2 regions of the Asaia sp. As-1742 genome follow, and region 1 is predicted to be linked to the other one. Evidence: riboswitches for the same ligand, from Rfam matches in the RefSeq annotation. Region 1 holds a riboswitch; the other holds the start of a gene.
The links. A riboswitch is a leader RNA that binds a small molecule or an ion and turns the genes downstream of it on or off. The one in region 1 is predicted to bind cobalamin.
Positions count from the first base shown of each region.

Region 2: another riboswitch for cobalamin. It lies ahead of F3J08_RS03840 (HoxN/HupN/NixA family nickel/cobalt transporter); the one in region 1 lies ahead of F3J08_RS11085 (TonB-dependent siderophore receptor).

Region 1 is NZ_VWWA01000006.1:115,373-130,538, forward strand. Features, by position in the region: gene F3J08_RS11060 (TonB-dependent receptor domain-containing protein) at 1-1,565, shown strand, start outside; gene F3J08_RS11065 (DUF817 domain-containing protein) at 1,668-2,546, shown strand; gene F3J08_RS11070 (DUF2809 domain-containing protein) at 2,606-3,034, shown strand; gene F3J08_RS11075 (TonB-dependent receptor) at 3,123-5,516, shown strand; gene F3J08_RS11080 (phosphocholine-specific phospholipase C) at 5,534-7,555, shown strand; cobalamin riboswitch at 7,797-8,001, shown strand; gene F3J08_RS11085 (TonB-dependent siderophore receptor) at 8,088-10,319, shown strand; gene F3J08_RS11090 (cation:proton antiporter) at 10,935-12,179, shown strand; gene F3J08_RS11095 (polysaccharide biosynthesis/export family protein) at 13,059-14,270, opposite strand; gene F3J08_RS11100 (ATP-binding cassette domain-containing protein) at 14,365-15,012, opposite strand; gene F3J08_RS11105 (ABC transporter permease) at 15,009-15,166, opposite strand, start outside.
Region 2 is NZ_VWWA01000002.1:244,726-259,891, forward strand. Features, by position in the region: gene F3J08_RS03820 (TonB-dependent siderophore receptor) at 1-439, opposite strand, end outside; gene F3J08_RS17105 (hypothetical protein) at 600-836, shown strand; gene F3J08_RS03825 (S46 family peptidase) at 1,503-3,593, shown strand; gene F3J08_RS03830 (SDR family oxidoreductase) at 3,888-4,751, opposite strand; gene F3J08_RS03835 (NAD-dependent succinate-semialdehyde dehydrogenase) at 4,957-6,327, opposite strand; cobalamin riboswitch at 6,528-6,743, shown strand; gene F3J08_RS03840 (HoxN/HupN/NixA family nickel/cobalt transporter) at 6,897-7,931, shown strand; gene F3J08_RS03845 (TonB-dependent receptor domain-containing protein) at 7,994-10,375, opposite strand; gene F3J08_RS17110 (TonB-dependent receptor plug domain-containing protein) at 10,544-11,293, opposite strand; gene F3J08_RS03850 (hypothetical protein) at 11,770-13,074, opposite strand; gene F3J08_RS03855 (GNAT family N-acetyltransferase) at 13,742-14,050, opposite strand; gene F3J08_RS03860 (YoaK family protein) at 14,047-14,778, opposite strand; gene yfdE (CoA:oxalate CoA-transferase) at 14,775-15,166, opposite strand, start outside.

The sequences.
Region 1 (15,166 bases):
TGGGCGGCACCAATGATTATGATGGTTCGGGCGTGGTCGGCGCGGGTGTCAGGGTGCGCCCCTGGCTGGGTCTGGCTGCAGCCTTCAGCATGCGCAGCTCGGGCGATTACGAGGATGGCGCCGGCACGCGTATTCCCGATACCTACCAGCGTATGCAGTCCGGCCTGTTCAAGATCGACATCAAGCCCGGCATGGACCAAAGCCTGACCCTGGGGACAGTCATCTATCACAATGAATTCGGACAGGGCACCGAAGGCATCTACGCGGGCAACAAGATAGAGAACAATCAGGGCAATCTGGAGTATCGCTTCACACCACACGACAACAAGCTCATCTCGCTGCACGTCAAGGGCTATGTGGTCTCCACCGTGCTGGACAATGCCATGCCGGCCTACCGCGCCATCACCCTCGCTGCGGCCAATCTGACGAAATACAACCTGACCACGCTGGGCTTCGAGGCGGACAACACCTCGCAATTCCCACTTGGCCCCGTGCTCGCCTCGCTCAATTATGGCGGCGAGTACTATCATGACTCCGTCAAGACGAAGGACCAGACCGGCTATGAGGGGTCCACCCCCTCCGGCGGGCGCGGGGTTGGCAGTGCCTTCACCCAGCTCGCCCTGAACTGGAAGATCGTGCAGCTGACGGGTGCCCTTCGTTACGACACCTATCATGCCTCTGGCAGCGGGGTTAATGAGGCCTCAGGCTTCACGTCAGTCAATGCGGGTGCCTTCAGCGCCTCCCGAGGCGCCGATGCCGTCAATCCCAAGGTGACATTGGCTGTCACGCCGGTGCATGGCCTGCAGCTTTATGGCAGCTACGGTCTCGGTTTTCGTCCGCCCGCCGTCACCGAGATGTTCATGGCCAGCTCGCATCCGGGCCTTGGCTTCCTCAAATTCATTCCCAACCCCAATCTCGCGCCTGAGCAGACCTATGGCTGGGAAATTGGTGCCAAGCTGCATTATCGTGACGTGCTGACGGATGGCGACAAGGTGACATTCGACGGCGATTATTTCGACACGCGCATCAAGAACTATATCGCCCAGACGCGTGTGATCGGACGTCCGGCGGCTGGCTCCTATATCCCGACCTACGGGTATTTCTACCAGAACATGGCGGGTAACACCTTCACGCGCGGCTTCGAGGGGCAGGCGCGCTACGATAACCGCCTGGTCTTTGCAACGCTGTCGTACACCAATACGACCACAAAGCTGCCGCGCGCCGATTACACTGGCTTCGGCGCCATGCTCACCACGCCGCCACGTTCGGTTCTGGCAGGGACGGTCGGGCTGCATCTTTTCGACAACAAGCTCTCGCTCGGTGCCCGTATCCGGGCCGCCACCCAAACGCTGGGCAGGCCCTCAAGCAGCACGGCGCTCTACCCCAAGCAAGGCGGTTATGTGGTGTTCGACATGTTCGGGTCTTACCAGATCACCCATCAGATTCAGGCGTTCATCAATGCCGACAACATCACCAATCGTCGCTATTATACGAGCCAGATCTCGACCATTCCTAACCAAGGCCTGACCGTCATGGGGGGGCTGAATTTCGCTCTCTCCCGCTGAGCGCAGCAGCCTTTCTCGCTGCGTATCGTGAGCGACAAACGGGCCTCTTGCCTTTGGTCACGGGGTGCGGCAATGGCGCGGCAAACGACAAGGAGCCGCGCCATGAACGCCCCGTCCCAGCCCCATACCAGCGCTACAGCCAATCTCGAGCACAAACTCGGGCGTGTAGTCAGAAAGTATCTTCACGGCTTCTCAGGTCTGTTTGTTCTCTTCGTCCTCAAGCAGGGCTGGGCCTGCCTGTTCGGAGGGCTGATGCTGGCGGCCATTCTGGTCTCACACTGGGTCTGGTCACCCCAATGGGCGATTACCCGTTACGACGCGCTTTTCCTGTTCGCCATCGCAACCCAGATCCTGTTTCTTGTCTTCAGGCTTGAAACCGAAAGAGAAGCCCTGATCATTCTTGCCTTCCATATCACGGGCACGGCCATGGAGTGGTTCAAGGTGTCCGCCGGATCATGGGCCTATCCCGAGCCCGGGTTCTTCAAGATCCTTCATGTGCCGCTCTTTTCGGGCTTCATGTATGCCTCGGTGGGCAGTTACATGGCGCGTGTCATACGCCTTTTCGATATGCGCTTCGAGCCTTATCCGGATTTCAGGCTTTCACTGCTCCTGGCGCTTGCCATCTATGCCAATTTCTTCACGCACCATTATCTTCCGGACCTGCGCTGGCTGCTTGTTGTCGCGACCGTTCTTCTTTATCGGCACTGCGTCATCCATTATCGGATCGTCGATGTTTTCTGGCGCATGCCCTTGCCTCTGGCCGCCTTCTTCTCAAGCGTTGCCCTGTGGATTGCGGAAAATATCGGCACCTTCACCGGAACATGGCTCTACGCAAAGCGTGATTTTACATGGGTCGTCCATCCCCAGAAACTCGTTTCCTGGTATCTGCTGCTGTACGTCGCCTTCATCACGGTCACACTGCTTCTGCGGCCTGATCGTCCGCAACATCTCGCAAACGCGGTGGAGGCAGGAGGGCGGTGAGACCGACGGAGAAAAGTTTGCTCCCTCCTCGACATGAGATTCCGGGGCGTCTGCACTCAATGGGGCTGTGTCTGCTTGTCGTGACGCTCGGTCTGTTTTGCCGCCTTGCCCCTCTTGGCTTGCCTCTGGTTGTCAGGAAATGGAGTGGATCCATCCTCTGGGGGGCCATGTTCTGGTTCCTTGCCCTGCTGCTCACAGGTGGGAAATCCTTGAGGCGCGCGCTTTTTATCGCCGCCCTTGGAGCCGGCGCCAGCGAGTGTATCAAGCTGGCTCATTCTGAAGCTCTGGAAATGTTGCGGCGCAATAGTGTCGGACATTTCCTGCTGGGCCAGCAATTCTCGTGGCTCAACCTTATCGCCTATATCACGGGAATTGCGTTCGCGCTGGCCGCAACCCGCGCGCTTAGAGCGCGCTTAGAGCGAGATCAGAGAGGCCTGTTTAGAGTTTTACTATATGACAGAGTGATGAATGTTTTGTTTCCGATTTGATTTTAATAAAACCATAATACTTTGACACGTCCTGTCACGATAATGACCAGCCGCATCGTGACCCTCTCGGACGAAACGGCTCCTCTCAATGAAACTCAGACATCGTCTCATTATCTCGGCCAGCCTTCCGGCCCTGCTTGTCGCAACGCACCCCGCAGCGATGGCCCAGAATGGTACGGTTGCACAGCGTGACGCGGCTCAGCCCGAGCCGAAAAAAACGCGAAAGCTTCAATCAGCCGGCAGGCGCGCAGTGCCAACAGCTGTCACGCCAAAAACCTCAGTCGAGGCAAAATCGCCTGAATCGATCATCGTGCTTGGTGCTGGTCAGGCCCGCGAAACACAGACGATCTCCCGCACGGCGATACAGGAATACACACCGGGTACGAGCCCGTTCAAGGCGCTGTCGAAACTGCCGGGTGTCATGTTCACCTCGTCCGATCCGCTCGGCTCCTATGAATGGTCGCAGCAGATCATCATTCGTGGCTTCGACCAGAGCCGGCTTGGCTTCACCTTTGATGGCGTCCCGTTGGGCAATCTGGCCTATGGCAATGATAACGGGCTTTCCATCGGTCGCGCCTTGCAAACCGAGAATAACGGCCCCGCCACGCTGACGCAGGGCGCAGGGGCTGTGGGTGTCGCAGCATCCAATGACCTCGGTGGTGCGCTTCAATTCACCTCCATCGATCCGTCAGACAAATTCGGCGCCGATGTCAGCGGTACAATCGGCTCTGCCTCGACCTGGCGGACCTTCGCTCGCATTAATAGCGGTCTGCTCAAGGGCGGCGGCAAGTTCTATGTGTCCTATGACCATCAGGATGCGAATAAATGGAAGGGTGACGGCGTGCAGCGCCAGGACCAGGCCAATGCGAAATACGTGCAGCCATTGGGTGACAACCTGAAACTGACTGTTTTTGGTGACTGGTCCAAGCGCGCCGAGAACGACTATCAGGATCTCTCCCTCGCCCAGATCAAGACCTACGGCTATAATCTCGACAATATCACAGGCAACTATGCCCTCGCGAAGCAGATTGCCTACGCCTATCAGAATGGCACCGCCTTCCCCAAAGGCATCGAAAATCAGGATACCGTCTACTATAATGCGGGCGGCCTGCGCGAGGATGCCATGGGCTATGGCAAACTCGATTTCCGGGTCAATAATCGCCTGTCCGGCTATGTCATGGGTTATGGCCACACTAACACAGGTGAAGGCGTGTGGGTCACGCCCTACACGGCAACACCTGCACAGCTTGGCGGCTCGCCGCTTTCTACGCGCACGACGGAATACGATATCCATCGTGCCGGTTTCATTGGCAGCCTGACATACAAGATTGCCAACCATGCCATCGAAGGCGGCTTCTGGTTCGAAAACAACAATTTTAATCAGGCACGCCGGTTCTACCCGCTGGCACTGGATGGCTCGCCCTCCTCGACCCACTGGTATCGTGACAACGCCTTCGCAACGCAGTGGCAGAGTGCCTTCAACACCAAAACCTATCAGGTCCATCTGGGTGATACCTGGAAGATCACACCGAAGCTGAAGGTCAATTACGGCTTCAAGTCGCTGATCGTGGACAACACGGCACGCGCCATGAACGGCAGCTATCTGGGCACCCCCATGCCCACGGCTTATCCCTCGGGCTCGCTCAACGCCACCAATGGCTTCCTGCCGCAGGTCGGTGCGAATTATCGGTTCAACCATAACCACGAAATCTTCGTGGATTATGCGCGCAACATGGCTGCCTTCGATAGCGCCCAGACCTCGGGGCCTTTCTCGACCACAGTTGCCGGTTTCCAAGCACTTCAGGGCAAGCTGAAGCCCGAAATGTCCAACACGGAAGAACTCGGCTACCGCTATCACACCAAGACATTCCAGGCGACCGTGACAGGCTACTATGTCGAATTCGGCAATCGCCTGCTGGCTGTGACGCAGGGTGTGGGTATTCAGGGTAACGCCTCTGTTCTGTCGAATGTCGGCGGGGTGATCTCACGCGGCATCGACACTGCCGTGAACTGGCAGTTCGCACCCAACTGGTCGATTTTCGCTTCCTACGCCTTCAACAACTCCTTCTATGAGGATGATGTAATGGCTGATGGCAAGGTCTCGGCCGCCATCAAGGGCAAGAACGTGGTCGGCATGCCGCGCAATCTGGCCAATGTGCAGCTCGGCTATGATGACGGGCAGATCTGGGGCAATGTGCTCATGCAGATCCAGGATCGTCGTTACTACACCTATACGAATGATGCCTATGTGCCGGCCAATGACGTGTTCAACCTGAACCTTGGCTATCGCTTCAAGAGCCATAATTTCTGGCTTCGCGGTCTGGACACGCAGATCAACGTCTCCAACCTGTTCAACAAGCGCTATGTGGCGACAGTGGGCAGCAACGGCTTTATCAACTCCGATCCGTCCGGCACATTCCAGACGCTTCAGGCCGCAGCCCCGCGCATGGTTTTCTTCACGATCCGCAAGCACTTCAACTGAGTTCCGGAGCAGTCAGCATGAAACCCAGCCGTCGGCATTTCCTTCATCTCGGTGCTGCCGCGCTGGCAGGGACCATGTTGCCAGAAAACCTGCGTCAGGCCCTCGCCATCCCTGCCAATCGTGAAACCGGCACGATCAGGGATGTCCAGCATGTCGTTATCCTGATGCAGGAAAACCGTGCCTTTGATCACTACTTCGGCACCCTGCGTGGCGTACGTGGTTTTGGCGACCCCCGCGCCGAGAAGCAGGCGGATGGGAGCCCGGTCTTTGCCCAGAAGGACGCAACCGGCCGTGCCATATGGCCTTTCCTGTTTGATACGATCCATACTTCGGCGGCCTGCCTCAAAAGCCTTGACCATAGCTGGAAAGGCACCCAGACCGCATGGAACGAGTGGGATGGCTGGGTCCCCCCTAAAAGCCCGATGACGATGGGATATTTTACCCGCGCAGAAATTCCCTATTACTACGCACTGGCCGACGCCTTCACCATTTGCGACGCCTATCACGCTTCCATTTTCGGCCCGACCAATCCCAACCGACTCTATTTCTTTACCGGTACAAACGGCCTTGCTGTCGGCGCTGATGGCAAACAGGCGGTCGAGAATGTCGATGACGGCAACTGGTCGGCCGATATGGCGCACGACAATCCTGCCTTCACACCTTTTGATTGGACGACCTATCCCGAGCGCCTTCAGGAGGCCGGGGTGACCTGGAAATTCTACCAGGAATACGACAATTTTGGCGACAATCCCCTCGCCTCCTTCAGGCAGTTCCGTAATCTCGACAAGCAGGACTGGCGATATCGTCAGGCGCGCGCGGTCGTTCCGGGCTCAAACAAGGAGAACATGCACGAACTGGAAGGGCGCTACCTGCTGGAGGCCTTCGAGAAGGACATTGTCGATGGAACGCTGCCTCAGGTGTCGTGGATCGTCCCACCGGCGGCCCTGTCGGAGCATCCCGAAGCGCCGCCCGGCTTTGGCGAGCATCTGATTTCCAAGCTGATCGACATTTTCGTTCGACATCCCGACACATGGGCCAAGACCGTTTTCATTCTGAATTACGATGAGAATGACGGGTTTTTCGACCATGTACCGCCGCCCGTTCCCTCATCGCAAATAGCGACTGGCCAGCTTCCGGACGGTGAGGCCTTTCACGGCGAGCCGGTCGGCCTCGGGCCCCGCGTACCCGCCCTGATCATCTCGCCCTGGACGAAAGGCGGGTGGGTCAATTCTCAGGTGTTCGACCATACGTCGGTCATCCGGTTTCTGGAGCAGCGGTTCAATGTTCCCTGCCCGACCATCACACCTTGGCGGCGTGCGGTTTGCGGCGATCTGACCTCTGCCTTCGATTTCAGCAAGCCTGATGCGAAGTGGTCCGTGGCTCTTCCTGACACGAGCGCGTATCTGCCCCAGACACGAATTTCCTGTGCACACCCTCCCCCGCTCGTACCGGAACATGGCAGCCTGCCCCTGCAGGAGGCGGGTCAGCGTCCGAGCCGGGCTCTGCCTTATCGCTTCGCCGTCACAAGCCACGCCGATGCGCCGACGAAACTGGTCTTTGCCAACACGGCTGAGCAGGGTGTGGCTTTTCGTATCCGTCAGACGGGTGAGGCAAGCCAACATCTGACCGTTGCAGGCAAGACAACGGCTGTGTTCCACTGTGCTGCCTCAGGCACGGTCGAGATATACGGGCCGAACGGGTTCTACCGTCTCCATGATCCCGAGAGCCGCATCGGCCTGACGTCACAGGCGAACGGGAGCAGCCTGCAGCTGTCCTTAAACTGCGCGGGACAGGGGACCGGTGCAAACGAGCCCGTCGTGCTCTTGCTCATCGATCACTACACCGGGCAGCGACAGGACCTTTCCTTACAACCGGGGCAAATTTTGCAACACACCATACCGGTTGCCGCGAGTGACCACTGGTACCACGCCGATTGCGTCACCCGTTCGGGCAAGCTTGTTCTCTCTCTCGCGGGTCATGTCGAAAACGGATCGCCCAGCCGGTCGGACCCGCATTTCGGGCGTGGGAACCCGGCCTGAAAGCCTGTCTCATCAGGAAAACGACGTGCGTAATGCGTGGCGGGGGCGACACAGCGATAGTCGCCTGGATAGAAACAGAACCTCTTCAAGGCGTGACCCTCTCGCTCCCCAGCGCGTGGAGCACGTCTGTGCCGTCGCACGCCTGCGCACCCAAGGCCCTCAGCGCTGTCGCAAAATAGACGCAAGGAAAAGCCAAACTATAGACCAGGACCCACGCAGCATTGACAGCACGAGTTGTAAAGCTAGGGTCCGATCCGATGGTGTCCCGGAGACGGGATGAAAAGGGAACATGGTCGAACGCCATGACTGCCCCCGCAACTGTAGGTGAAGAGTGTGCGAACGTGGACCCGCCAAGGGTTCAGCCACTGGGACTATCCCCCCGGGAAGGCCAGTTCGCACATCATGACGCACAAGTCAGGAGACCTGCCATCACACGGGGTCACGGACGAGAACCGGCGGGCGGGGTGTCCTGCAGGTGGCAGGGGAAACACTGCCCATCGTAGTGACGTGAACACGGGATAGAACACATATCATGCGCCCCATGCGCTCACTCAGGGCTTGTCTTCTCACCGGCATCTCTCTCGCGCCTGCACTTGGCCTTCTGCCGCTTTCACCTGCTGCCCTCGCTCAGGAGCAAGGCAGCAACGACGAGTACATTACGGCTCATGGTGAGAGTACCGGCCTCAAGGCACGCCCAGCCATAGGCGGTCGGCTCGGACTCAGCCTCCAGCATAATCCGGCCTCGATCTCGATTATCGATCAGAAGATCATCTCGCAGCGCGGCTATGTGCATGCCGAAGATGCTGCCGATTTCGCACCGGGTGTGACCTCCGGTGGCTCGCCCGGCAATCCGGCCCAGCTCATGATGCGTGGTTTCAGCGGCAACCAGGTGCTGATCCTGCGCGACGGCTTCTATTTCGGTCCCACGACCATGGTGAACCGGCCACTCAACGCCTTCAATCTCGAGGCGGTCGAGATCCTGAAAGGCCCCTCCTCCGTTCTTTATGGCCAGGGTGCCGTCGGCGGTACTGTGGATATGCGCACGCGTACGCCGGACATGGATCATGTGCGTGCCAACGCCCTGCTCTCCTACGGGAGCTTCAATAGCTGGAATGCAGGCATTGGCGGGTCAGTGCCCCTCACCCGTACCCTGGCGATACGAAGCGATTTCAGCCGGACCTCGTCTGATGGCTATGTCAAAGGCGCCAACCCGCGCAGCAATGACTGGACCACCACGCTTCTGTGGCATCCGGACACGAAGTTCACGGCACGTATTACTGTTGATTACCTGACCGATAATCTCTCAACCTATTACGGAGCGCCGCTCGTACCGGGCTCTGCTGTAAATGACGCAGCTGGTGGGCTACTCCATTCAACTCAGGGCCTCGTCATCAGCCGAGCCTCGCTATGGCGCAACTACAATGTAGCCAACCCGCGGGCGAGCTCCGTCGATGCGACGCCGACGCTGCATCTGGACTGGGCTGCCAGCGACCATGTCTCACTGCATGACAAGGCCTATTTCCTGTATGCCAAACGTCGCTGGGACAATGCCGAGACCTACAGTTATGTCGCGTCACCCGGCGCCACTAATGCGAGCGGACAGGCAATCACGCCCGGCCGGATCGGCCGCGATCGTTTCTATGTCTATCAGAACCAGCATCAGCTTGGAGACAGCGTCGATGCCCGTTTCGATTATCCCCTGTTCGGGTTACGCAATCGCCTCGTGATTGGCGGAGATGCCTACTACATTCGCTTCATCCGCAATCGCGGCTTTCCCGATGCGGATTATGCCGACAGCGTCTCATTGACGAGCCCTGAAGGTGGCGCACTCGGGTCATTTGCCGGGGAGTATCCCTACCGTAAATCTCCCACGACCATGATCGACGCGGGCCTCTTTCTTGAGGATACCCTCTCGATCACCGACAGGCTGCGGCTGGTGGGAGGGTTCAGATATGACTGGCTTTCGCTCGACAGGCAGAACTTCAACCAGAATGGCCAGTTCAATGCGTCCACCAGCTTCAAGGGGCATTACAATCCGGCCAATTTCCGCATAGGTCCGGTCTTCGACCTGCTGCCCAATCTGAGCCTGTATGGGGTTTATACCACGGCTGAAGACCCACCGGGCTCCAATCTCTTCCTTGCCAATCGAGGGCAATTCTCCCGATTGAGTCACTCACGTCAGGGAGAGATTGGGCTCAAGGCCAGTGCTCTCTCGGGACGGCTCGTCACAACCCTGTCCTTCTACGATATCCGTCGGACGAGAGTGCTCGTCCAGACCGGACAGGACAGTGTCTCGACAGTAGGCAGCCAGAAATCGCGCGGTATGGAGTGGCAGGCCGATTGGCGCATTGACCGGCACTGGAGCGTCTCGGGGAACGTGGCCTATACCTATGCCCGTTACGGCACGTTCTTCCCGAATGCCTCGACCGATGCGAGCGGCAATCAGGTTCCGGACGTTTCGGCGGTAACGGCCAATCTATGGGGCGTATGGTCGAACGTCTTCGACCTGCCGCTCGATCTGGGTGCGGGCATGCGTTACGTCTCGGCACGCAAGGGGGACTATGCAAACACCCTTACGCTCAAGGACTATGCTCTTGTGAACGTGTTTGCTGGCTGGCATGTCTATAGGGGGATCACCCTGTATGGCCGGATCGATAATCTTGCCAACAAGCATTACGTGCAATGGGCGGACACCAGCTATCCAAGCGAGGTCCTGATCGGCGCGCCGCGCTCATTCACGATCAGCATGCAGGCCGCACTGTGAGAACGATGGGGGGGGTGATTACGCCCCCCTCCCTATGCCGGGTGCACGCTTCCCCAAGAGGTGGTAGAGAGGCGCGGCGCGTCAACCCTTATTGGGACAGAAGCTGATACCACGGATAAGTATCGCTCAAAGTAAGGGCCGACGAGAAAGATCGAGGCAATATTGTGAGCGGTGCGGAACGAAGGAGCGCAAAATCATCCGGCAAACTGGCAGGATATGGTTGGAGGGATCAGCGATGCGGCTGATCAACAGAGTCACGTGACATGGCGAGTTGCGTTCACCCTGACAGCACGTGAGCCCATGCTTGCTTGCATCGATCAAAAGAGCCCTGAGCATAAAATGCCTCGGATAGTTCACAGCCCGTTGTGCGAACACCAGCAGTTCCGTGCATAGTCACAAGCGTCAAGAATTAATACATCAAGGTGTAAGAAACAGTTATAGTGCGCTCAAATATCCATGTAAGTGCCCGCGCGTCAGGCCACAGTTCCAATACGCCTCTTCCAATTGCTGCAGGTGCGAAGATATAGCGCTTGCGATCATAAGTGATGCTGGCGCGATGATTTCCCTTCATTTGATGTTTAAGCTATCGTTTCGTGCAACGTGGAAAGGGATGGTATGAACGATTTTACGGCGCTCATCGCGGATTTGGGTTTGTTCGTCTGTGTCCCCTGGGTCCTGTGGCGCCTGCTCGGTCGCACCATACCAATCGCGGTTATCCCAATCCTTATCGGCATTCTTGCCGCAGTGTGGCATCTGCCGGTAAGATCGGCTGGATTGCCATCTTTCTATGGCGATACGATCGGCTGGGTTGCTGTGCTCGTACTGGCCTTCACTGCCGGTATGGAAATGTGGCAGCATCCCGAGGGGGACAGTGGAGACAGCAAAATCTCAACACCCTCGGTGCCACGTTTGCTTGCAGGCGCGGCAGCTGCGTTGGGTGGCCCCTTCCTGATTGGTACTGCGCTCGTTTTCTACTTTTTCCTGCCTTTACCGGGCTGGCATGCACCCGCCGTTTCTCCTCTTATAGGCGCTGCATCCATTGGCCTCTGCATAGCGGTCAGTGCGCTACCTGTTCTTATCGGAATTGTGCGCGAATTACCGATCGAGGATAAGCCACTTGGCCAGCTTGCACTCAAACTGGCTGTCATCGACGATGCGACCCTGTGGATAGGTCTTGCCCTCCTGCAATTCGCTGCAGAGCGACAAACGGCGATGCAAAGCTGGGGTCTGCGCCAGTGCCTTGCTGTTTTCCTCCTGTTAGGTCTGGGTCTCGCCGGTTCTCTGGCATCCCGGCACATTCGCAACCCGCCCAAAGCCTTGATATGGGGCGTCGTACCCGTTTATTTGATACTCGGATCTTGGGCGAGCATGACCCTCGGCCTTCATGAACTCATAGGCGCCTATTTCGCCGGGGCTTTCATGCCGCCATCCTGGGTGAAGCGTCTACCTTTCGAGGCCATCTCAACATTCTGTCTCATCTGGATTGCGCCCCTCTTTTTCGGGCATAGCGGCCTTCGTATCGACGGAGATGCTCTGACCTGGCCATCTGTTCTCGCATCCCTCTCACTCGTGCTCATTTCGATCATTGCCAAGATGGGATCGATATACGCCTTTCCTCCAGCCCCCAACCTTTCCACACGACAAACTTTTGGGCTTGGCTCGCTGCTACAATGTAAAGGCCTGATGGAGATCGTTGCTGCGACCATCCTTCATGAGCAAGGCATGCTCTCCGAATTTGCCTTCGCTTCACTCATGGTTCTCGCCGTCATTTCCACGCTACTGACTGGCCCCATGTTCCATCTGTTCAAACCCTCTACCATCACCGTTACGCCTCAGCGCACCGCGAAAGAGGAGAGTTAAGGAGTGTACCAGGGTCGTTGAAAGGTGACCTGTATACGCCGAGAGTGGCGCAATAGATCGGCATCCGTAAGATTCTCGAGCGAAGATTTCTGTACGAAATAAATATCCGAAGGTAGAAAACTCCGCCTACGGTGGTTTGCTTAGTCAATGAGCATAGTGCGACGGAGGTCGTGGCATCGACCAGAGAGGTTTTGCTGACGCTGACTATCTTGGCGACGCTTCACTCATCGCGACATGTGATGCAGGATTTGAGTTAAGCGGGAAAGGAGCCTGTGACCGCTTACTTTTGCTCTAGGACGCTGGCAGGTTTAGAGGCGACCGCTACAACCATCGTCCAGTCCGTCGTCCCTCCAACTCGTCACTTTTTCGAAGCTATTGGAGGCATTTTCCCTAGGGATCGCAGCAGAGCAGTTCGGTGTCGCTAACCTGAGCGCAAACAACGGGTGGGTTACGAGACCGATCTCCGGGCAATATCGATCTCGGGCTGTCGAGCAGAGTTACCTCTTTGACGTCATTGAGATGCCGTGCTGAGCGATTTGCTGAGCGCATCAACGGATTCCACCCTGGCTGTTGTCGTGGTGGGTCTTGATTGGGGGACCCGGCGTAGCAGGTAGCAGGGCTTCTTCGTTCGGTAGGGATTCACGCGGACAAAAGACAACATTCGTCAGTGAACCGAAGTGCCTATGGGGCATGCGCCACTTGCCTTGATGCAGGCCGGGCGCGATCAACTAGAGTCAGCCAAGTCTTCAATGGAAGGACGTGACCGGAAATCCCCCACAAGAATCCTAACGCCGGAAAATACGGGGCTTTCGACGTGGCGTGCAGTCATCGACTAACTGGCACATGGGCGCCGCTTTTGCCAGAAGCGGCGCGTGCATATCACTTTGCGACCCAAGCTGCCGTTACGGCGGGCCCGGTCAACGCGCCGATCAACTGGTTAAACTTGTAGAACCGGTTTGTCCGCGCATTCGCAATCAGCAGCACATCTTTGTTCTTCATCGGAAAGTGCTGGGCCAAGAAGTAGCTCGTAGGGTTCATCATATCGAGGTGATAGATAACCGGTACGCCTTCATTGAGCCCATGTCGGATCGCGGGGGTTTTGAGTCCCAGCGTTCGAGCTGCGGGCACATCCTCAAATCGGAACAGGAATACAGCATTAGGGTCTGCGCGAGAGTCGTTCGGTCCCCCACTACGGGCTATTGCCTCAGCAAGCGTCAGATCAGGCGATTTAAAAGGGGTCTCCGAAACATGATCTGAAGCGCCGAACACCGTATAGGTTCTGGGCTGATAGATCACTTGGATCCGGTCACCCGGCAAGCCTGCCATATCAAGGTCAGGATGGGATTGCAGTGTGCTCAGATCGGTGCCACCTGTCTTTCCATCGCGCAACAACTGCACAAACGTATCCTGCGGTGCCCATTTCGCGCCACCAGCGATAGCGATCAGATCCGATAGGCGCTCTCTCGCAGAAGAGAGTACCACACGGCCCGGCCTTTCGATCTCGCCAGAGACAATCACGGTGTTACCGATATCCCGGACGATATGCACCATCACCTGAGGATTTTCTGTCTTGCCATCGAGGTTCTGCTTGATTGCCTCCGCAATCTGCCGCGGCGTGAAGCCTACTGCCTTAATTCGCCCCGCGTAAGGTATCTCGATTGTCCCATCCGCCTCGACCTCGGTAGGCGGTAACTCCGTATTGGTAGCACCGGCACTTGTAGACGTCATGCCAGCAAGGGACGACGCGGTAGCACTGTGCGATATGTTGGAGAAAAGGCTGTTCCCAACCTCGAAAATAGAGACGGAGAGCATGTCGCCCCTGCCGACACGATCGTTGTATACGACAGGCGCGTTCTTGACCTCAAGACTCGAGATGAGCGGGGGCCGCTCCTCTGAGAGCACTGAAATTGTCTTGAGATCAACCGGCAGGATCTCAAAGCCAAGGGAGTTAATTGAAGGCTGTCCGACGCTTTTGAGAACGTTACGCTCCGACGGTCCGCTATCAGGGAGGGCACTGCACGCAGCGAGCAGGCTCACCGCCGACAACAGGCATAAATGACGCCCACCTCTTTTCAAAACAGCTCTGATCACTTCATCAACTCTTCAATCTTGTGTTTTCAGAACGATGGTCATTTTGACATGAGCATCGATGTGGGACCTGATCTTATGTATAAACCGCGGGCGCTTATAACGCCTCGTATTCCGCAATTGCTCCGTCGACAGAGTCGCAAAGACGAAGTGTGCCCTGATGAAGCAGCGCACCGCTGTCACAATGCTCTCTGATGAAACCCATGTCATGTGAGACGATCACAAGAGCCCTGTTGTTCCTCTTCCCAAATAATTCGTCCTGGCATTTTTTCATAAAACGAGCATCGCCAACCATGATAACTTCGTCGATGAGATAGCATTCAAATTCAATCGCAATCGACAGTGCAAACGCCAGACGTGCCCTCATGCCCGAGGAATAGGTTTTAACCGGCTCCCCCAACTGACTCCCCAGTTCAGCAAAATCATCGACATAAGTCCGGGTGGTGGCATAATCGAGGCCGTATATGCGACAGATGAACTTGAGATTGTCCAGACCGCTCAGACTTCCCTGAAATGCACCGCCAAACGCGAGGGGCCATGAGACGGACATCACACGCTTTACCTTGCCCGATGTCGGAATCTCGACCCCGCCAATAATCTTGATGAGAGTCGATTTTCCAGCGCCGTTTCGCCCCATGATCCCGAGTTTCTGACCAGGATTTACTGAGAATGAGACGTGATCCAGAACGCGCCGGTAGCCGCGCGCGACGTGGAAATCCTTCACGATATCAATGCAATGGATCACTGTACTTCTATGTGCTTTCTGATGTTCAGAACCAAAACAATGCCAACGAGTATCATGGCAAGGGTGATGAAGGCGTCGTAACCAATATTGTAGTGCGCGCGTGCGCTGCTCCCAAACTGACCGTGCCTGATCATCTCAATATTCTGCACACTCG
Region 2 (15,166 bases), on a different contig from region 1:
TGGTATCGGCGCCGGCTGGCCAGTAGCCAAGCAATGCATGATCGGGGCCCCAGGCAATAGCGTGCTGTGTCTGATAGAACTGCGCGCCCAGATGGACATAACCATCCTTGCCGAGTTTGAACCCGCCATCAGCGTCAAGCTGGTATTGCTCGCCACTGCCGAGATAGGCATTGGCACCGCCCTGACCGCTGAGCGTCAGACCGTGATCCTTTTTCTTGGTAATGATATTCACCACACCGGCGATGGCGTCTGAACCATACATGGCGGCGGCGCCATCCTCGAGCACCTCGATATGGTCGATCATGTTGCCAGCCAGCATGTTCAGATCGACGCCTGACGAGGCAAATTGCGGCCCCGGCTTCTGCACGATATTGGCGGTGGAATGACGACGCTTGCCATCGACCAGAACCAGCGTCTCGTTCGGCCCCAGCCCACGCATCTGGATGGACGACACCAGCGAGTTGGTATTGGACCCGCGCGCTCATGGTGATGGAGGGATAGGTGCGCGTCAGCGCATTGGCGACGTTCAGCTCGCCCGAGCGCTCCAGCGTCTTTGAGGAGATCACCACGACGGGGCTGATGCTCTGGCGGGCCTTCACATGGCTTTCACGCGTGCCTGTCACGACCACCTGCTCGGCATCGTCGGTGCTTTTGACGAATTTGTTTTTCTTCGTCAGGGCCGTGGTCTTGTCGGCTTTTTTCTGTGCGACGTCCTGCGCCTCGGCGGCGCTTGCGGCATCGGCAGCGCGGCTCACGAAGGGCGTGCAGGCAGTCGTTGCAACGAGGAACAGGGCAAGTCTTTTCACCGGTCTCTCCGACACGTGTCTTGGATGTAACGGGTCGCAAAAGCGTTACCGGGAGCGTTTGAGTAAAGTTAAGCTTTTATGGCAGTATGTCGAAATATTTCTGTTGTATAATCATCTGTTTCTGCAGAAGATTTGAATGTCCGGAGACAATTTGTATATGGATCATACTATAAGAACACCCATATAAATTTCATGTATAGATTATGGGATAATTTCCATACGCAAGTCTTGGGGCGGAATGGTCAAGCCATGATCAGGTTGCGTCGATACCTGAGGCCTGTGTTCGTTCCCATCCTGGCCATGGACTGTCATGTCAGGAACTGATGAAACAAGCCGTGATGTCGTGTCGAACATGTAACTACTTTGTAAATATATTTTCATTCTGATTGGCGATTGAACAAGTTGGGAGGCGTCTTGCTGTACCTCGGTGGGGCAGCAGAGTGGGATGTCATAAACTTGTCATGGATTGGATCATGAAAGCTGACAGGCTTTTTGCCCCTCGATATGCGGTGTTATAAAGTCAGCCGATCAATCGCGCCGCGCGGACGATACCATGGGTGGGCCATCCTTGGCCCGCTCGCTATGGCGTTCGAGGCCCAAGCAACAAGGGTGTCGGCCTTTAGCTTTGCGATTTGCAAAATATCGTATGTTATGGATTGATACATTATATCATTATCCAGAGCTGAGCTGCTGCCCATGACCCGTGCCCGTCTATCGCTTTTCCTCTCATCGGCCCTGTTCGGTGCCGTAACGCTTGCCGACGCTGCACGCGCCGATGAAGGCATGTGGACATTCGATCATCTGCCCAACGCTGCTCTGCAGAAGACCTATCATTTCAAGCCTGATGCCGCCTGGATCCAGCACGTCGTGCAATCTTCGGCACGTCTGGCCGAGGGATGCTCTGCCTCCTTCGTGTCAGGCAACGGCCTGGTCATGACCAATCATCACTGCGCCAATTCATGCCTTGCAGCATTGTCCGACAAGGATCACGACTATTTCCGCGACGGGTTCTACACAAAGGACCTAGCCGATGAGCGCCAGTGCCCCGGTATGGAGCTCGATCGCCTCGACACCATGAAAGACGTGTCTGCCCCTGTGGCTGAAGCCACCAAGGGCAAGCAGGGAGCCGCCTATTCGGCAGCCCTGCAGGAAGTGGAAAGCAAGCTGACCAAGGATTGCGTGGGCGGTGACGACGCGCATTGGCGCTGCGACATGGTCTCGCTCTATCATGGTGGACAGACCGCGCTTTACCGTTATCGCCGCTACAACGATGTGCGCGTGGTGATGGCCCCCGAGCAGGGGATTGCTTTCTTTGGCGGTGATCCGGATAATTTCGACTATCCCCGCTACGATATCGATCTGTCGATGCTGCGCGTCTATGAGGGCGGCAAGCCGGTTAACACGCCGTTCCTGCAGTTCGATCCGAACGGCCCCAAGGCGGATGATCTGGTTTTCACCTCCGGCAATCCGGGGCGCACGCAGCGCGGGCTGCCTGCTGCAGCCCTTGCGTTCCAGCGTGATGTCGCCAACCCGGCAATTATCGCCATGCTTTCGGTGCGTGAGGGGATGCTGTGGCAATACAGCCGTGAAAGCGCCGATCACGCGAAACAGGCAGAAAATACGCTGTTCGGTATCCAGAACGGTCTGAAATCCTATTCCGGCACTCAGGCAGCACTTCAGTCAGGCGATATTGTGAGCCGACGTGAGAAGGAAGATGCCGCCCTGCAACGCTGGATCGATGCCGACCCGGCGCGTCGTGCTGCTTATGGTCAGCCTTTTGCCATGGTGGACAAGGCTGTTACGCTTGAGAAGGATCTGTTCACGCGTAATCTGGCCATCGGTATGGTTTTCCGTGGTTTCCTTGATGACGTCATGACCCTGGTGGAAGGGGCCCATGAGCGGGCCAAGCCCGACGCCAAGCGTCATGCGGGCTTCCATGATGCCCAGCTTGGCGAAATCGAGACCAGCCTTGGTGCGAAAGAGCCCTTCTATCCCGACCTTGAAATCGCCTCTCTGGCACTCAGCCTGACCAGCCTGCGTCAGGTGGCAGGTGCCGATGACAGTCTTGTCCATCTGGCCCTTGGCAATGATGCACCGGAAGATGTGGCGGCGCGCCTTATCAAGGGGACGCATCTGGCTGATCCGGCGCAACGTCTCGCTCTGTGGAAAGGGGGTCTGAAGGCCATCGAAGCCTCGACTGATCCGCTGATCGTCTTTGCCCGCAAGCTTTATCCCGATTATGCGTCACTCCACGATCGTATGCGTGACGACGTTGCGGCCCCGCTGCACAAGGCTCAGGGCGATATCGCCCGCGCACGCTTCGCTCAGGCCAAGGCCGAAAATCGCCTCGATGCGTTGTATCCTGACGCCACGTTCTCGCCCCGTCTGTCTTATGGCACCGTCAAGGGCTGGCGTAAGAATGGCACGGATGTTGCGCCCTTCACGGATTTTGCGGGTATGTACCGTCACGCCACCGGCAGCGAACCTTTTGCTCTGCCCAAGCGCTGGCTGGATGCGAAGGCCAATCTGGATCTGGCAACGCATCTCGATTTCGTTTCGACCAACGACATTGTGGGGGGTAACTCCGGTTCTCCGGTCATTAATCGCGAAGGTAAGGCTGTCGGCCTGATCTTCGATGGTAATCTGCCGAGCCTTGCGGGTGATCTCTATTACGACATCAGCAATAACCGTGCTGTCGCGACCGATACGAGCGCCATCATCACCGCGCTCAGAGTGGTCTATAACGAGAAGACACTCGCCGATGAGCTAACCAACGGCCATCGCTGATCTTCGGTTGTACCAGTGCAGGAAGCGGGTAGCGCGCGGCGCTGCCCTGCTTCCTAGGGAGGTAGAAACCTCTTCCAGTCCATTCGTCTGGGTTCTGTAGCGGCGATGCCATCGCGGCTGCTGATAAGGTAAAGTTACCCGACGTACGAGCCTCTGGCCCAGGTTGCGGCATAACCGCAATGCCGCGTGCGGCCGCAGCCCAAGTCAGAGCTTTCTTCTCGGTAATTCCAGCATCCAGGGTTTTCAAAGGGCGACGGCCCTTTGGTAGGGTGTGGGGCAAGGCCCCACTATCCCTCAGATGACAGGCGTACCGCCCGTCACGGCGATGGTAGCACCCGAGATATAGCTGGCCTCGTCGCTGGCCAGCATGACGTAAGGCGCGATCAGCTCGACAGGCTGGCCAGGGCGGCCCAGAGGGGTGTCCTCGCCAAAGACATGCACATGGTCGCCATGCATGGTGGCAGGAATGAGCGGTGTCCAGATCGGGCCCGGGGCAACGGTGTTGGAGCGAATACCCTTCTCACCAAGCAACTGCGCAAGTCCGCCGCTGAAGTTCTGGATGGCGGCTTTGGTGGCAGAATAAGCGAGCAGACGCGGCTTGGGGCTGTCCGCATTGACCGAGATGGTATGAATGATCGAGGCGCCGCGCTTCATATGGGGAACAGCGTGACGGGTCAGACGGAATGTCGCGCCGATATTGGTGGCAAACGTATCGTCCCACTCATCTTCCGAGATGTCCTCAAGAGCGAGGCGTTCGACCTGGAAAGCGGCGTTGTTCACCAGAACGTCGATGCGGCCGAAGGCCGAGACTGTCTCATCGATCACGGATTTGCAGATCTCGCGTGACTTCAGGTCGCCGGGGAGCAGCAGCACCTTGCGGCCCGCCTTTTCGATCCAGGCAGCTGTTTCCGCGGCGTCGTCGGCTTCCTCGTCAAGATAGGACAACGCGATGTCGGCGCCTTCGCGCGCAAATCCGATGGCGACTGCACGACCTATGCCTGAATCGCCACCTGTAATGAGGGCAATCTTGCCCGTGAGACGACCTGAGCCCTCGTAGCTCTCCTCACCATGATCGGGGAGGGGCGTCATGGCTTTGGTCTGACCGGGGATGCGATCCTGAAGAGGGGTATCGAAGGGGGGCTTTGCGTAATCGGTCATGGTGAGGCTCCGTTTTCCGGGCAGCGGTCAATTGCCACAGGCTGCGCGTTGCACCCTATTCATCGCGAAAACGTGAGGTCTAGTTTCATGGCAAAGCGTGTCGCGGCGCTCATGAGGTCAGGAATGGGCTTTCGTAAGGCCTTGCACAGGGCATCCTGAGGGCCTGTCACGGATCAGCTGGACGATCGTGACAGGCCGGTTTTCATCAGGCTGAACGGATCAGCTTGTGATTGACGAATTCCTCGATCCCGTTGGAGGAAAGCTCGCGGCCATAGCCGGAATTTTTGACCCCGCCAAACGGCAGTTCCGGAGCGGTGCCCGTCACATCATTGATGAACACCATGCCGGTCTCAATGCGCTCGGCAAGCTTGCGACCACGCTCGACCGAAGCCGTATGAACGGAACCTCCCAGACCGAACGGAGAGTCATTGGCAAGCGCGATAGCGGCATCGTCATCGGCCACCGGGTAGACAATGGCGGCGGGACCAAAGATCTCTTCGTAGAAAATCGGGTTATCCTTGGTGACATGCGTCAGCAGGGCCGCCTGCATGAAAAAGCCCTCGCGGTCGAGCCTCTTGCCGCCGGTGACGAGCTTTGCCCCGTGATCCACTGCCTTTTCGACCTGGCTCAGTGCGAGCTTCATGGCGTTTTCGCTGCTCATCGGGCCGTGAGTGACGCCCTGTTCCAGCGGATCACCATAGCGGAATTCGGCCAAGGCGTCGGAGAGACGACGCACGAATTCGTCGGCCAATGATTCATGAACGATCATACGCTTGGCGGCGGTGCAAACCTGACCGTTATTGGACATGCGCCCTGCCACGGCACGGGGGATGACCTCATCGAGATTGGCATCGTCGAGCACGATGAACGGATCGGAGCCGCCGAGTTCGAGCGTGGTCTTTTTCAGGGCCTTGCCAGCCTGTGCGGCGACAGCACTGCCTGCACGCTCACTGCCGGTCAGGGCCACGCCACGCACTTCAGGGCGCGCAATCAGTTCTTCCGACACATCATTGTCGATGAACAGATTGGTCCAGGCTCCTTTGGGTGCCCCGGCTTCGAGGAACAGCGCCTCGAAGGCGAGGGCGCATTGCGGCACACCCGGTGCATGTTTGGCGAGCACGACATTGCCGGCCATCAGGTTGGGACCTGCCACGCGTGCAAGCTGGTAGTAAGGGAAGTTCCAGGGTTCAACGCAGTAGATGACACCCAGAGACTGGCTCAGAACCGTCGCACGACCTTCCGAGACAGGGATCTCACGCGGGGCTAGGAATTTCTCGGCGTTTTCGGCGTAATAGGCGAGGATCTTCGCAGAAAGTTCGGTCTCGGCGATGGCCTCAGGCAGAACCTTGCCCATTTCGATGGAAATCAGTCGGGCGTATTTTTCCTTGTTTTGCTCAAGGATCTGCGCCGCCTTGCTGATGATGGCCTTGCGCTCGGCAAAGCTGCGGTGACGCCAGTCACTTCTGTAGAATTCATGGGCAGCCTCGAGCTTTTCAAAGGCCTGTGCCTTGGTGTGAAGGTCGAACTCGCGCTCGGTTTTGCCTGTGGCGGGGTTGATCGTACGATAGGCGCTCATCGTTTTCTGCTCCCGTTTATCTGATGTCCGACGCATGGCCGAACCAAAGTCACGGTCCAACAAATGCCTGGAAAGGCGCATGGTTTCCCTCGATGGAGTAGCAATATCGGTCGGGCAACCCCTGAAACGCACGGTTTGGGCATGGAAGAGACACTCGCATAAAGGCCGTTGAATGCTGGCTTTCGCCTGGTTGAAACGGTAGGGTCGAGCCCGTCGAGGGTCTTGCGCGAGTGAGTGAAAAGGGAATGTCGGACGGGCTGGCTGATCCTGAAAGGATCGGGCACGAGGCGGCAGCTGTCCCCGCAACTGTGAGCGGTGAGCGCCCTGCCGGAACCACTGGGTGCAGGTCATCCGGGAAGGGGCAGGGGAGCGATGAACCGTGAGCCAGGAGACCTGCCCTTGTCATGTCTGACGGCCAGACCGGACGGGATGATCCGGTTGTTGCGGAGAGCCCTTCTCGTGAACGAGTTTACCCTGCCTTCTGACGTGCCGCGACGTGCACGAAATGCTGTCAGGCCTGCATTGAGTTCTCATCGGGGATCTTTGATCGGGCACAGAGGGAGCCAGAGATGAGCGCTGAAACCTTGCCGGTGTCTCCGCCGTCGCTGCGCTGGCGCATTTCCCTGCTGGGGATTGGTCTGCTTATGGCCAATATGGCGCTCTGGGTCTGGACCTTCGTGATGTTTCGCGATCGGCCCTTGCTGCTTGGCAATGCCCTGCTGGCTTATGGTTTTGGCCTGCGTCATGCTGTCGATGCCGATCATATCGCCTCGATTGACAACGTGACACGCAAGTTCATCCAGATGGGGCGTCAGCCGCTGCTGACAGGGTTCTGGTTTGCCATCGGCCATTCCCTGATTGTTGTGCTGGCGGCGCTGGGTACGGCGTTGCTGTCACAGGCGATGCAGGATCGTTTTGGCGCGTGGCGTGATATCGGTGGCATTGCCAGCACGCTTGTCTCGGCGGGCTTCCTGTTTGCCCTGGCCATCACGAATTTCATTGTCCTGCGCGGCGCCTGGCGCGCCTGGCGTCACATACGGGCAGGCGGGGCGATTGAGGAGGTCGACCCAGAAGCACTTCTGAACCGGGGCGGAGTGCTGTCGCGCCTTCTTTATCCGCTGTTCAGACTGGTCTCGCGCAGCTGGCATATGGTGCTGCTTGGCTTTCTGTTCGGCCTCGGCTTCGATACCGCGACAGAGGTTTCGCTTCTGGGGCTGTCTGCCTCGCAGGCGAGCCGGGGTGTTTCGGTTGCGGCGATCATGATCTTTCCTGCCCTGTTCGCTGCGGGCATGGCCCTTGTCGATACGGCAGATGGGGTTCTCATGCTTGGGGCCTATCGCTGGGCCTTTGTCGATCCGTTGCGCAAGCTGCGCTATAACATCATCATTACCCTGATCTCGGTGATCGTGGCTGTCGGGATTGGCAGTATCGAGACGCTTCGCCTGCTGGGTGACCAGATCGGTTTTGAAGGATGGTTCTGGGGCATGGTGGCCTCTGTCAGCGACAGTTTCAACCAGATCGGGTTTATCGTGATCGGGCTGTTCGTGCTGGCCTGGATGCTGTCCCTGATTTTCAGCCGGGTCGATGCACGGCGCAAAAACTGACGAAGAACTCATGGTCTCGCCACACCAGCAGCCGAGACCACAACCGGCCACGGGCGTTCCGTTCAGAAATGGGCGCCAATGCGCATCTGAAAGGCGCGACCAATAAGCGCCTCATAATAACGTCCTACGCTATAGATGCCTGCATCGCGTGGCAGGGCGTCGGTGATGTTGTTCACCACGAAGCTGGTTGAGAAATGCTCGGTTACGGCATAGTCGAGTGAGAGATTAAAATAGGCGAAGGCCGGGCGTTTGTTGCCCTCGAAGCGCGTGGTCGGTACCTGAAGGGCCACGAGGCTCGGGCCATACCAGATGGTCTGCCACTGGGCGTTGAAAGGGCCGCGTATCCACGTGGTGTTAAGCGTGAAATTGTCATTGGGCGCGGCGATATCACCCGAAAGCAGATAGGTGCTTCCGGCATAATTGCGCGTGCTCTTGACGTAATGCACGTAGTTGCCCCGAAGGTCGATTGCCCCCGAGCCCTCAGGCAGACCCAGACGGGAGAGGGGGGTGTTGTACTCTATCGTCGTCTGAAGGGCCTGGGTCTCGTAGCTGGCGATATTGTAATAGCCGGAGCGGAAAGAGGAAATCTGGCCAGATGAATCCCGGGTGAATGTCGAGCAGAAGCGATTATTCGGGTAGATGCCGGTGTCGTAACAAGCATTGAGCAGGTCATTGGCGCTCAGATAGGTGATGGCATCAGAAACCCTGACATCCACGAATGAGGCTTTGACATCGAACCCGCGTATGAAATGCGGCCTGAATTCAAGGCTGCCCGTATAGCTTTTGGAACGTTCATTGGAAAGATTCCGGTTCCCTCCGGCTGTACCTTCGACGCCGTAGGAATTGAAGTTCGAGACAAAATTCTGAGGCAGTCCGGCGCGTGCGCAATTGGCGGCTCGCAGGGCCGGGTTGGGGCCAGACGCAAGGCCTGTATCGGAACAGGGATCGACACCGTTCTGATAGGTTGAGGATTGAGGGGAGTAGAGTTCGCCGATGGCTGGATTGCGCACCGATACAGCGTAATTGCCGCTCAGACCGATATCACGTGTGGGCCACCAGGCCGCACCGGTCATATAGGTCCAGTAGGTGCCGGTGATACTGTTATAGGTTACGCGTCCATTGGCTGTCAGGGAGAGATGATAGGCACCCGGGAGGTGCATTGCCGGTGAGATCAGGGGGATATCGAGTTCGCCGAAGCCCTCATGCGTATGATAGGCGCCACCTGTATAAGGGATCGAAGCGCTGTTGCCGTAGGGGAGATAGCTGCCATCGCCCTGTTTCCAGCCAAGCAGATAGGCGCCGGGGTCAAAATGATAGGCCTCGCGCCGATGTTCGTAACCCAGATCCCACCGTATTGCCCCTGCTGGCAGGCTCGCCACGGTCGAGCTGATTTCGGCCTGCAGATCGCGTTGTGTGTTGCGGTTGGTCGAGCGTGACTCCGTTGTGACGTAGTCGCGCGCGGCCGGCGTCATCTGGTTGTAGCCAAACGGGTTGAGCGGGGCACATACCGCGCTGCGCGTGGCAATCGGAGCATTCTGGTAGCCGGGAGCACACTCGATTGTGCCGTCAGCGGCGGTGACAGCGTTCAACGCGTTGACCAGGTTGGGAATAACGAGCGACGGGGCCGTCGTGGCATTGGTATTGCGCGTATACTCGCCCTGCAGCTTCCAGTTGAACTGACGACTGAAGGCCCGGAAATCGCCATTCAGCCCGCCTTGAAAACGAAACATCTGCGATGTGGTGCGAAACAGGCCCTGATCGAGATCCTGATTGAGGCGGTTGAGATAGAATGTATCGGTTGGCAGGCCATTTTCAGCCAGAGCCTGCTTGATGGTGCTCTGTTCGGCACTTGTGAGGAACGGGTTGCTGGTGCTCAGGGCGTAAGCGCCAGTTGTGACACCGTATTGATAATAGCTGCTGCTATAGGGGCCGGCATTGTTTGCCGTCAGCGCATCGTTGAAAAGCGTGCTGCTCCATGTTCCCTGACCCACCTGGTTTTCTGCGCTGCCGCGCGCGTACCAGCCTTGCCAGCGGGCGTGGATGTGAGGGTCAAAATCGTAATGGCCAAGCAAGGTCAGGTTGAGCTTGTCGTTCGGCGTGACGATCTGGGTGTAGTTGCGCAGAGAGATACCATCACCCCCTACGGCCTGAGCGGTGTCACCCTTGAGCAAGATCCCCGCATTGAGCGGTACGAGCGACTGGCCGTTCTGGCTGAAGGTCAGGGGAATGCCATTCGCATTGGCGATGCCTGACGCAGCGAGCCCAGCCCAGGTCGCACCATAAGCGCCGCCATACACGGGAAAGTCGCCATAGGCGCCGGTCAGGGATGGCATACCGGTGAGTGATGCCTGAATGAAACGCAGGTCAGGGGCCAACACATAAGTGTAAGGAGATGTTTCACCCAGTGCTGGTCGGTGATAGGCGGCAGCATTGGCGCCGAACACATCCGGACGATCACTGGCGACGACACCGGCCTGATTGCGATATTCGACATCGAAAACCAGCCCTCCCTTGTCGTGATCGAAACCGGTCCCGGCCTTGAACGCAATCTTCTCGCTGGCGGCATCGAGTTGCTGTGTCCAGCCGCCCTGACCGTCAAGCGAAACACCCTTTTAGTGGTCATCGAGCGTATAGTTGATCACACCAGCCACGGCATCGGCACCATAAGCTGCGCCAGCACCGCCCAGACGGGTATCCACCGACTTGATGAGCGAAGTCGGCAACGTGCTCACGTCAACCTGTGAGCCTGATCCCACGCCATAGATCGAAGCCGTAGCCCCGCCACCCATGCGCATGCCATCAACAAGGGTGAGGGTACGCTGCGAGCCCAGATTGAGCAGGCTCACAAAGGATTGCCCGGCACCAAACATGTTCTGCGTGCCAAGTGACGAATTGTCAGGCACGCTGACGGCAGGGTTTTCGCGCAGAAGGGCAAGCCCGAGATCGGTATAGCCCCGGCGGCCAATCTGCTCGCCACTCAGTGACGACCCGGCCATGACATTGGTCAGACGCGATTGCGTCAGGCGCGTGCCAGTGACGAAGATCGTCTCTGCAGGTAGGACTTTCTGTTCTGCGTCCGCATTCAGCGCGTCGCGCTTTGATGGCACCGAATGTGGCAGATCATGTTTGTCGCTTGTCGATGGCGCAGGCTTGCGTGGCGGGTGCTGCAAAGGAGCCTGATTCCGCAGGGCACGGGATTTCCTCTGATCTTGAGAAGCTGCGTCGGATTGTTCGTTGGCTTTTTCGGACGCCAAAGCAGACAGAGGGACAAAGGCCATTGTGCCGGCAGTCAGGGTAAACAGGAGACGCAATGACCGTGTGGGGGTGAAAGCACGTGTCTTCACCCTTGCGGGAAATGGCATCAAGAACACCCCATCGTTTGCGTGCCGTTACCCGGCACATCATGTCCGTTCGTCTGTCGTCTCCTTGCGCTACACCATGCGGCACAAGTGCTTTCGCCGGAAGATTGTACAGTGTAACCGGGCGAAAGTCCCTTTCCCCTATTATCACTGTCTCCAAAACGCGAAGGTGTATTGCGGTAGAGCGCTGCAAACAGGGTGCCCTGTTGTACAATGGCAACAGGGTGTCACACGTGATGTCCATCTGATTGATATAATTGTTAAGTTTTCGGTTTATGAATGGCCACGTAGAGTCTGTTGCGAGGGCGATTGCCCTTCGAGGCGATCTTCATGAGGAGATGAAGTCATCCCCAAGACGGATACGAAAAGGAGGATGAGATCACTCCGGCGCAGCACCGTGATCTCGCAGGGGAGAAGCCTTTTGCTCAGGCATATTGCTTGTCAGTATCGTATGCCCCGTCGAGGAGGCGAGGTGATGCTTACTGGAACGGCAGATAGCGAAAGGTAACGTATACAGTATTGCCGAATGTGGTTGGATAGACCGAGCCGCCCTTGCCATCAGATCCGCGGAAGGCGAATTTGCGGATATAGGTATACTGCACGCCCCCCATCAGACTGCCATATGTGCCGTCGAGAAAATGCCACCAGCCACCGGTTGTCATGGAAGCAAGGGTTCGGGTTTGTGCCGTGCAAACTCCGAACTCGACTGAGCATCCGGCCAGGTTATGGTCGTTCACGCCATAGCCATATTGCATCCCGTCGGCGGCGATGTAGCGTCGTTTACTGCTCGCCTCAATGCCACCATAGACATACAGCAGAACCGAGGGGTCGGGATGGCCAATCAGCCCAAGCGCACCACGTATTTGCGGAATGGGCGACAGGCCACCCTGGCCATTGAATGTGACGTCTGGTAGCTGGGAGGCTCCGTATCGTCCGATACCCTGACCAGCAATGATGTTGCCGGTCAGTTGCAGATCCTTTGTAAACAAGGATGTAGTCAGACCGGCACCAATGCCGCCGCCGAATTTTGTATCCTTGTGACTATGGGTGTCATCAGGTGACTGGATGACTGAGCGGAACCACCTGCCAAGACCGAAAACCTCATAATGTCCCAGACTGGTATCGACAGCGCCCTTCACAATAAGGTCGGGAACCGGATTATCGCTATATTGAGCGCTCGGGTTGAGCAGAAGGCCACCAGCATTCTGATAGAATACACGTGGCCCCTGTGTGTAGCCCCTGAGGGCAGGAAGACGGCCACCAGAGGCAAGATCCGCTGAATAGGCGATTGTTGCCTGCGGGTCCTCTACCGATAGAGCCAGCCAGTATTTCTCTCCCCAGTTTTTGCCGATACGAATCTGGGGAACGCGGAGGAAGGTAATACCCGGGATCTGGTTATTGTCGGTCACAGCGGGTAATTGCTCGCTACGGGGCGTTACACCTTTTGCATAGTTGGTAGAAAGACTCCAAGCCTGCCCCATAAGCACGTGGAAACCCCAGTCTTTCTTCGAAAAAGTGAAGTAACCTTGCCGCAGTCTCGGGGTGTACCCGCTTATCTGTACGGAATTGGTGGTACCTGCCGCTCCGCCGAGATCGGACTCGATATAGGCCTGCAGGCGTATATCGTTGGTCGGATTGGCTTCTAGCAGGGTGGACAGACGTGTGAGCTGAGCTGAGAGGCGTTCCTCACTCAGCCCGTGATTCGGGCTGTTGGCGTAAGGGAAGTTGTTCCAGGCAGTCGCAGGACCGCTCGTAAGGTTTGAGTCGCGCCAGATATTCGACATGTCGATGAAGCCGCCAAGACGCACCGAGATATTGCCGATGCTGAAGATTGGCGGGAGATGATCAACAGATGTTTGTGTAATGGCGAGCGGGCTGGACGAACTCAGATCGATGGCGGAGCCGCGCCTTGTTGTTTCGTTTCTTGCCAGATCGCTCGATGCTGGTGTGGTATTTGCCTGAGCAGGATCCGACTGCCTGGTGTCCGCCTGTTCGGATCGGGTACCAGGTGCGCGAGCGAGATGCGGGTCGACAGGCGTGGAGAGGATAGGAGTGAAACGCTCTGATACGCGACGTGGGATGGTCGCGTCGGTCCTTGTCGACCTGCGGCTTTTGCCTGACGGCGTTGCTCGATTTTGATGACCCGGTTCTCGAGATCCCGGATCTGTGCCTTGATCAAGGCGAGTTCTTCGTCCTCTGGCGAGGCTATCGCCGGGAGAGGAAACAGGCTTGTACCCAGACTCGCCCCGAGCAAAGACAGTCTGAGGGTAAACCTTAAACGTTCGCTCACCGTGAGTGCGCCTTGATTATTTTTGTTATTGATCTTTTGGCCCGCCCAGGCGGATATGCATCATTATCAGAGAGGTAAGATTTACAATAATTATTTTTGATTTCAGAAAATATTATTATCCACAATCTGATTTTCGCGGGTGATGCGCTTCGATTGCCGGTTCAATGTTCGAGAAGGGACCGATAGGCCTCATTGCCGGAAATCACGTGTTCGATAAAATCACAACGGACAGCGATCTTTCGATCGGACCGAAGCAGTTCGTCGAGCGCTGCCTTGACCATTCGCGACCCAACGCCTCGTCCAGCGAGGTTCTTTGGGACGAAGCTGTGATCGAGTACAAGGAGACCGCCGGCGTGATGATAGGTGATATAGCTGGTTCCATCGGCTTCATGCCATTCGAAACGGTTGAGCGCCTCGTTATTGCTCAAGGCTGACAGGTTAGGCTGACCCTTGTTCTGTGTCTCTGTCATGAGTGGGCTCCACAAAGGTTGATCTTATGACCCCGATGCAGGTCCCATACCGTGAGGACCAGCATGATCGTGGTCAGGAACAGCACAAGATTGGTAAACTGTCCCAGCCAGGCCCCCAGCATCGCCGACAAGACGTAGGTCAGCCAGGAACACGCAGGCAGAGCCACTTCCTTCAGGGCGGGTCTTTTTCCATCCGGTTTCACGCGGCCGAGCCAGAGCAGAAGGTAGCGTCCAGTGAAAGCCTCGGAAAACTTGACGATGTTGTTTGTCACCACGATCGTCTGGAGCGACACCCCGCCGAATTTGGCCAGTGTCTCGCCCTGAATGCCCAGCGACAGCGCGACGAGAGGCAACTCGACCGGCAGGCGCAACCCTGGGGAAAGCCGGATGAAACTGACGATAAAGAGAATGGCGGCCATGATCAGGAGGCCCCAATAGGGCCAGCTGAGGAATTTCTTGATCAGGCTTGCCCCGATACAGCCGAGAAAAAACAGACCCACTGCCGTGCCGATCGATCCTGCATTCGACCAGTGATGCAGTGCCACAGCGCGGCCGAGCTGCACGGTATTACCCGTCATGATGCCGGGGTAGATACCGCCGACATCGATATAGGTCGTGACTTCCACCACAGCCACCACGAAGGTCAGGCAGAAGACGCGCCGCAGCAGGGTGGCAAGAGAATCCTCCTGCGCGGCCGGTGTGGATACTGTCACGTTTATGGTGGTCATGATGGCTGCCCGGGGGCGAACTCCGCACACAGGGCGGCGCCATGTTCATCCAGCCTTGGCGCACCGGGGCGTGTCAGCGGATCGTCATAGCCGCTGATCTTCACCGGGTTGCCCGGCATTTTGAGCCCCCCGGCATCAATCACCATGTTTCTGGCGGCTGTCTGTGGCAGAGCTGCGGCTTCTGCAACATTCAGCATCGGGCCAACCGGCACACCGGCCTTCTCGATAGCCTCAAGCCAGTAGGCCGCGTCGCGCTGTGTCAGAGCCCCCTCAATGGCCTCCTTGAGCGCATCGAGATTGTTCATGCGGTCGCTGTTGTTCAGAAAGCGCGGGTCCGTTGTGAGAGCCTCGATGCCAAGCGTCTGGCACAGGGCACCAAACAAATGGT